2 linked regions of the Anaerobacillus alkaliphilus genome follow. The protein of the gene in region 1 interacts with the protein of each later gene in a pairwise test. Links are inferred from orthologs where the notes say so. Each region holds a gene or a part of one and is shown in the gene's direction. Other genes may lie near its edges.

Region 1 (4,939 bases):
AAAAGGCCATGTTGGTGTTGTGTCTCGATCAGGAACACTAACGTATGAAGCTGTACACCAGCTATCTACTAGAGGTATTGGTCAATCTACTGCTGTTGGTATTGGTGGGGACCCAGTTAACGGTACAAACTTTATTGATGTATTAAATTTATTTAATGAAGATGAAGATACGTATGCAGTTATTATGATTGGTGAAATCGGTGGTACTGCAGAAGAAGAAGCAGCAGAATGGATTAAAGCAAACATGAAGAAGCCTGTCGTTGGCTTTATCGGTGGGCAAACTGCACCTCCAGGAAAAAGAATGGGGCACGCTGGTGCAATCATTTCGGGAGGAAAAGGAACTGCAGCTGAAAAGATTAAAACACTTGAAAGTTGTGGTGTCAAAGTAGCGCCAACTCCATCTGTAATGGGCGAAACATTAGTAGCAGCTTTAGTTGAAAACAACATCTTAGAAAAGTGTATCACTCATAAGTAGTAAGGAATGCGGCCTCTTTTTGAGGCCGTTATTTTTTGATCTTGATACTATTTTACAAAAGGGTGTGAAGATATGAGTTTTAGGGAAAGACTTATTCAAATCCATGCTTGCAGAGGGGTCACATGGGTACTATTAAAGAAGTTTCTTGATTTCGATCCTACTTTGAAGAGAGTTATAACACTAAGGAAAGACGAGTTAGAACGTTATTTTTCTATGAAACCCAAACAGCTTTTGACCTTTATTGATGACTTGAAAAACAATGAAAATATTGTTGAACATTATCGGAATAATGATATTCATGTGGTGACCATTTTCGACTCTGATTATCCAAACTTACTAAAAGAAATTTATGATCCACCTTGGGTCCTGTATTGTAAAGGTGATGTATCATTACTTTCCAATAAGAGAAAACTAAGTGTCATAGGAACAAGAGATCCTTCTCGAAATGGTTTATTAAGCTTAGAAAAAATTGTTCTTCCTCTAATACATGATAACTGGGTGATAGTCAGTGGTTTAGCCGTAGGTATAGACGGAAGGGCTCATACACTTTCAATCATGAATAACGGCAAAACAATTGCAGTACTTGGGTCAGGTTTCAACCATATTTATCCTCATTGTCACCGAAATTTAGCATCAGATATAGCTTCCAAACAATTGCTAATCTCAGAATTTTCTCCAAATACACCTCCTACTAAATGGAATTTCCCTTTAAGAAATCGAATAATAAGTGGCTTAAGCAGGGGCACTTTAGTCGTTGAGGCAAGAAAAAAAAGTGGATCATTAATTACAGCAGATTTGGCTCTGCAACAAGGACGTGAAGTATTTGCTGTTCCAGGGTCAATTCTAGATGATCGTTCAGAAGGAACTCATTGGTTAATTCAACAAGGTGCTATGTTGACAAAATGTAGCGATGATGTTTTAAATGAATTGTAAACGTATATAATAGAGCTAATAAACTGAAAAAAATTTAATTTTTTTATAATTCTAAAAAGCTTGAATTTATTACCTTTATTGTCATTTGTCTCAAAAGTATGAGAAGATATTCATAATTATGTTTGACAAAATGCAAAATAGTGGTTAATAATAGGGAAGATTTTAAAATACCTCTAAGGGGGAGGAAACACAATATGGCAGATTACTTAGTGATCGTTGAATCTCCCGCTAAAGCAAAAACAATTGGGAAGTATTTAGGGAAAAAATATATAGTAAAAGCTTCTATGGGGCATGTCATTGATTTACCGAAAAGTCAAATGGGTGTCGATATAGAGGGTGGATTTCATCCTAAGTACATTACAATCCGCGGCAAAGGGCCAATTTTAAAAGAGTTAAAAGCTGCAGCTAAAAAAGTAAAGAAAATCTACTTAGCAGCTGACCCGGACCGCGAAGGAGAAGCAATTGCTTGGCACTTAGCGCACAGTTTAAAAATTGATGAAAAATCAGATTGTCGCGTAGTATTCAACGAAATTACAAAGCAGGCAATTAAAGATGCTTTCAAAACACCAAGGCCAATAAACATGGACTTAGTCGATGCTCAGCAAGCAAGACGTGTTCTTGATAGGCTAGTTGGTTATAATATAAGCCCACTATTATGGAAGAAAGTAAAGAAGGGCTTAAGTGCAGGAAGAGTGCAATCTGTTGCCGTTAAGATGATTATTGATCGTGAAAAAGAAGTACAATCCTTTATTCCAGAAGAATATTGGTCGATCTCGGCATCCTTTAAAACAGAAAAAGACAGTTTTGAAGCTAAATTCTACGGGATAGATCAAAAGAAAGCAGAGTTAAAGTCCGAGAACGATGTAAAAGACGTACTAAGCAGACTAAATGACTCTTTCGTTGTTGAAAATGTTACCAAAAAGGAACGTAAGCGGAACCCAGTGTTACCTTTTACGACATCATCACTTCAACAGGAAGCTGCGAGAAAACTTAACTTTAGAGCAAAGAAAACCATGATGATTGCTCAGCAACTTTATGAAGGAATTGATATCGGGAAGGAAGGTACTGTCGGGTTAATTACATACATGAGAACTGACTCTACAAGAGTATCTGAAACAGCGCAAGCAGAAGTAAACGAATACATTCAAACAAACTTCGGAGCTGAATATCTTCAAACTGAAAAGCGACAAGTGAAGAAAGATAAAAAGGCTCAAGATGCTCATGAAGCAATTCGTCCAACTTCTGTTTTTAAAGATCCGAAATTTGTAAAAAGTTATTTAAGTAGAGATCAGTTTCGATTATATAAGCTTATTTGGGACCGTTTAGTAGCGAGTTTAATGGCACCTGCAATATTGGATACCATGAGTGTTGATATTAATAATAATGGGGTTACTTTTAGAGCAACAGGCTCTAAGATTAAATTTCCTGGTTTTATGAAGGTATATATCGAGGGTAATGATGATGGAAAAAAAGAGGAAGATCGGTTATTACCACATCTTGAAGAAGGTATGTCGGTTGACAAAGAAAACATAGAACCTAATCAGCATTTCACACAGCCGCCACCTCGTTACACGGAAGCTAGATTGGTTAAAACTTTGGAAGAGTTAGGAATAGGTAGACCATCTACCTTTGCTCCAACGTTAGATACGATCCAACGAAGAGGTTATGTTGCTTTAGAAGATAAGCGTTTTATCCCTACTGAGTTGGGGGAAATTGTCTTACAGTTAATTAGTGAGTTCTTTCCGGAAATATTGGATGTTGAATTTACTGCTAAAATGGAAAGTGATCTCGATTCGATTGAAGAAGGCCAAACAAATTGGGTTAGTATCATTGACCATTTCTATCAAGATTTTGAGAAACATTTACAAATTGCTGAAGAAGAAATGAAAGAAGTAGAAATTAAGGATGAACCTGCTGGCGAAGATTGTGAGCTGTGTAGTCATGAAATGGTCTATAAAATGGGAAGATACGGTAAGTTTATGGCTTGCTCAAACTTTCCTGATTGCCGAAATACAAAAGCTATCGTAAAAGACATTGGTGTCAAGTGTCCTACTTGTCATGAAGGGAACATCGTTGAAAGAAAAAGCAAGAAACGTAGAACCTTTTTCGGCTGTGATAACTATCCAAGCTGTGAGTTTATCTCTTGGGACAAACCAATTTCTAGACCTTGTCCAAAGTGTAATGAGATGTTAGTTGAGAAAAAGACGAAAAAAGGCGTTAACGTTCAGTGTACAAAATGTGATTATGAAGAAGAAACAAATTAACTGTTTCTTCTTCTTTATGAAAAATATAGTGGTATAATGTTTTATTGGAGGAATACATTTTGACAGAAATTAAAGTAAACGTAATTGGTGCAGGCTTAGCAGGAAGTGAAGCTGCTTGGCAGATAGCCGAACGCGGAATTAAAGTTAGATTATACGAGATGAGACCTGTGAAACAAACACCAGCTCATCATACAGATAAATTTGCAGAACTAGTATGCAGTAACTCATTGAGATCCAATGCATTATCTAATGCAGTTGGAGTGTTGAAAGAAGAGATGAGACAATTACAATCAGTTATCATCCGATCTGCAGATGATTGTGCGGTTCCAGCAGGTGGAGCGTTAGCTGTAGATCGTCATGAATTTGCAGGGCTTGTGACAGAGCGTGTGAAAAATCACCCACTCGTTGAAGTGATTAATGAAGAGATAACTGAAATACCGCAAGGCCCAACAGTAATCGCCTCTGGTCCCTTAACGTCAGAGAAGCTCTCTCAACAACTAAAGGACTTAACAGGTGAAGACTATTTATACTTCTACGATGCAGCGGCTCCAATTCTTGAAGCAGATAGTATTGATAGGGAGAAAGCTTACCTTAAATCACGCTATGATAAAGGGGAAGCAGCTTACTTGAACTGTCCAATGACTGAAGAGGAATTCGACAGATTTTACGATGCTTTAGTAAGTGCAGAGACGGTCCCTTTAAAAGAATTTGAAAAAGAAATCTTTTTTGAGGGTTGTATGCCAGTAGAAGTTTTAGCTCGTAGAGGAAAAAAGACGCTTTTGTTTGGCCCGATGAAGCCAGTAGGCTTAGAAGATCCGAAAACAGGGAAACGTCCTTTTGCAGTTGTTCAATTAAGACAGGATAATCAATCAGGTACTCTCTATAACATTGTTGGGTTCCAAACTCATTTAAAATGGGGACCTCAAAAAGAGGTTTTACAGCTAATCCCTGGTCTTGAGCAGGCTGAAATTGTTCGTTATGGGGTTATGCACCGAAATACATTTATTAATTCGCCAAAGCTATTATTACCAACCTATCAATATAAGGCAAGACCAGATCTGTTTTTCGCAGGACAAATTACCGGTGTTGAAGGTTATGTTGAATCAGCAGCAGCTGGTTTACTAGCAGGCATTAATGCTGCAAGATTTGTGCAAGGTAAGGAAATGGTCGTGCTACCTGAAGAAACTGTGCTTGGAAGTATGGCAAACTATATTACTACTGCCAATGAAAAAAACTTTCAGCCAATGAATGCTAACTTTGGTTTATT
Region 2 (3,760 bases), on another replicon or contig:
GCTCCGCCGTCAGCAACAACTCTCACTGCTTCAATTAATGAATCAGCATCCATTTCTTTTAATAAGTAACCGGAAGCTCCTGTTTTTAATACATGTGTCACGTATGACTCGTCATCGTGAATTGATAATATCAGCACTTTGATGTCTGGGTACAATTCAATAAGTCGACGTGTTGCCTCTACCCCGTTCACCTTCGGCATATTGATATCCATTAATATAACATCAGGATGAAATTGTTCAACAAGGTCAATTGCTTTTGAACCGTCGTCACCCTCTGCGACAATTTCAAAATTATTTTCCATCGCCAGGATACGTTTTACTCCTTCACGAAAAAGCTGATGGTCATCAATAATTACTATTTTGATAATCTTTTCTTGAGTATCGTACATTCTAATTACCTCCTCGTGTTATGTATGAATTGGAACAGCTAGTATAATCAACGTACCTCTGTTTATCTTTGAGTCGATGGTCATTTCACCTTTCAGCATATTGACACGCTCTTTCATCCCCAATAATCCAAAAGCACCTTCTTTTTTCTCGGATTGATCAAAGCCTTTTCCATCATCTTTAATAATGACAATTACTTTCGTAGCCTTTATTTCCATTTTGACTTGAACCTGTTTAGGTTTTGCATGCTTGTGAGCATTTTGTACTGCCTCTTGGACAAAACGGAAGATCGCTATTTCCAGTGCAGCAGGTAAACGCTCTTCTTTTCCTATGGTTTTAAAACTAACTGCCATACCTGTGTGTTCTTGAAAGTTTTTTAGATATTTTGCTAATGTTGGGATTAAGCCGAGATCATCTAAAGCCATTGGTCGCAAATCATAAATAATACGTCTTACTTCCGATAGTGAATTCTTGACCATTCCCCGTAAATCACGAATTTCCTTAAGTGCATCATCAATACCTTTTTCACGGTAGATGCGTTCGACTAACTCTGAACGTAACAAGACATTTGCCATCATTTGTGCGGGGCCATCATGAATTTCTCGCGACACGCGTTTTCGCTCTTCTTCTTGTGCTTCAATGATTTTTAAGCCAAACTCTTGAAGCTCTTTTGCATCTTCTAAGATAGTCGTGACTTCTTGAAGGTCACTAGTTAAGTAATTAATGACAACGGAGATTTGCCCAACAAGCTTTTCAGCTTTCTGAATGGTTTCTTGAATAGCAACAAGCCTACGCTCGATCGAATCACGTCGTTCACGAAGCTGCTTTTCTTCCTGCCGCAATAATGCCAGTTTGACTTGGAAGTCATTAGCTTGCTCATAGGCATTTCGAACCTCTTCATCGGTAAACTTCACAAAGTTCTTACTAACCTCGGCTAAGCGGTTGCGAGCAAAACGAGCATGGATCTCTGTCCGGTCCGTATTTTCAATAACAGACGCTACTTTCATTTGCACTTGAGCCAATTCCAGTTGTAATTGTGAAAATTCACCTCTTGATTGCTCAGTTATATCAAAAACCTGCTCTTTACTAGAACTAACAGTTTCGAGCATCTTCTTCAAAATATCATCTAGTTGTGTTTTATTCGCCATATTAGTCCCTCACTTTAAATGTACAGAACTATCTCACTAGAAAATAGAAACTATGTACCTAATATTTATATAGGTAATGTTTACTACTTATCACTAGCTAAACATAGTTAATCAAAATACAAAAGTATTAACGGTAAATTTGTCGCTGGTAAAATATGCTTGTAAGCCTTTGTTTTAGCCGTTCTAAGCTAAATTCTATAATTCCTATTCTATCATATAACAGCTACGTAGATGTTGAGAAAATAGCATTTTTCCAACAACAAATGTTAAAATACATGTACTATCATTTGGTGCCTGGCACCCTTCGTGGACATATTTCGCTAGTAGTACACCTCACGCGGACGTGGTGTCCTCTGGTGGTGGAATTGTCCTTTTATGGTGCCAGGTACCATCCAAAGAGGTGTTTTTGTTGCTTTCATCATATTTTACAGTTAAAGGGTATGGCGAACATGAGATTGTCATTCAAAAATCTAGATTTATTACCTACGTGGATCGGGTGACAACCGAAGCTGATGCCCAAGCGTTCATAGAGAAAATTAAGAAAAAACATTGGGATGCTAATCACAATTGTTCGGCTTATATGATTGGTGAAAACGATCTTATTCAAAAGGCCAATGATGATGGCGAGCCTAGCGGAACTGCTGGTGTGCCAATACTTGAGGTGTTAAAGAAGCGCGGCTTAAAGGATACAGTTGTTGTCGTGACTCGATATTTCGGTGGGATAAAATTAGGTGCTGGCGGGTTAATTCGCGCGTATGGCAGCTCCACAAGCGAAGGGTTAAACGCCACTGGAATAGTTGAACGGAAGCTCATGCAAATTTTTCATACGAAGGTTGATTACACTTGGCTCGGGAAATTGGAAAATGAGTTGCGGGATTCACGTTATCTCATTAAGGAGATTAATTACTTAGATAATGTGGAGATTGTCACCTATGTAACTAGTGGCGAAGAAGATGCTTTCCGTAGTTGGATTACTGATTTGACAAATGGTCAAGCTGAGATTGTGTTAGGCGATCAGGAGTATTTGGAGCAGGATGTTTAGGTCGAACCGTACACATTGGGGATTAGTGTGTACGTTTTTTTGTGGACTACTCTTTTGATACTGAGTCTAGAAGCTGATGCCCGTCGCTTTGTCTTAACCTCTTGCTCCTAGTTATACATTAAGAGGACATACATTCCGTTATTTTCCGGAAAAATGCCCTTTTTAAAATTTCGCGGCCACCAAGGTGTCCTCATGACGACTTGTAGGACGCAGCCCCTTAGTTATACCTAGTGGTCACACAAAATCATTCGTCCCCCACGTCCTCCACTTCTTTTCAACCATTCAAAAAATTTACATTTACACATCGGTTCCCACAATATAAAATAGGTTAGATGTCAAAATGAAACTTTCATTCTACAAATCTCGTCTAATTATGATATGGTAGTTTCTTAGAGAAAAAGGAGTGTATACATCATGGCTCTTACTAGAAGTGAGAAGAAAAAAGAAAAACGCAGAAAAAGTGGAACATATAAATTTTTAAAAACGACAGGGTTAATCCTTGTCACATTAATGGTTTTAATTGGTGGAGCTTTCGGTTACTTTGTAATGAAAGCAGCAGACGTTACGACTAGTGCTCAAACGAGTCTTGAGCGCGGTGATCGTTCTGAGAAACGACTTGTTCCTGTTAACCCAAGCAAAGATAATATATCCGTTCTTTTCCTTGGGCTAGACGATCGTGACGGTGGCTTGAAAGGCCGTACAGATGCTTTACTGCTAGCTACGTTTAACAAAAAAGAAAATTCGGTGAAGATGGTCAGTGTTCCACGTGATGCTAGAGTTGAACTCATTGGCCGTGATCGTATGGATAAGATCAATCATGCTCATGCTTTTGGTGGTGTTGATATGACTATTGCGACGGTTGAAAACTTACTTGACCTTCCAGTTGATTATTTTGTAAAACTGAACTTTGATGCTTTTATGGAAATCATTGATGCCTTAGGCGGAATTGAAGTTGAAGTACCATTTGCGTTTACAGAAATGGATAGTAACGACGTTCAAGGAGCTATTTCCATTAAAGAAGGCTTACAGCTTTTAGATGGCGAAGAAGCTTTAGCTTACTCTCGTATGCGTAAGAAAGATCCGCGCGGAGACATTGGTCGTGGCGAAAGACAACAACAGGTGTTAGAAGGAATTATTAAAAAGGGATCATCTCTATCATCCATTAATAAATTCGACGATGTGA

The links. Proteins that work in one complex are often made in the same cells at the same time.
Region 2: the proteins of topA (region 1) and DS745_RS07795 interact in binary tests that used the Escherichia coli proteins (3 or more experiments, as listed by UniProt). The link is inferred for Anaerobacillus alkaliphilus from one-to-one orthologs.

What each region holds. Positions count from the first base shown.
Region 1 is NZ_QOUX01000046.1:319,778-324,716, reverse strand. What follows is about bases 1,190-4,137. They hold topA (type I DNA topoisomerase), read left to right. Parts: upstream 1,190-1,602; coding sequence 1,603-3,672; downstream 3,673-4,137. Other genes in these bases: trmFO (FADH(2)-oxidizing methylenetetrahydrofolate--tRNA-(uracil(54)-C(5))-methyltransferase TrmFO), read left to right, coding at 3,732-4,137; dprA (DNA-processing protein DprA), read left to right, coding at 1,190-1,408. Outside these bases: sucD (succinate--CoA ligase subunit alpha), read left to right, coding at 1-475; more of dprA, read left to right, coding at 548-1,189; more of trmFO, read left to right, coding at 4,138-4,939. UniProt on the Escherichia coli protein: Releases the supercoiling and torsional tension of DNA, which is introduced during the DNA replication and transcription, by transiently cleaving and rejoining one strand of the DNA duplex.
Region 2 is NZ_QOUX01000026.1:202,083-205,842, forward strand. Bases 996-3,760 are described here. They hold DS745_RS07795 (YigZ family protein), read left to right. Parts: upstream 996-1,944; coding sequence 1,945-2,577; downstream 2,578-3,760. Other genes in these bases: DS745_RS07790 (sensor histidine kinase), read right to left, coding at 996-1,535; DS745_RS07800 (LCP family glycopolymer transferase), read left to right, coding at 2,992-3,760. Also shown: DS745_RS07785 (response regulator), read right to left, coding at 1-389; more of DS745_RS07790, read right to left, coding at 408-995.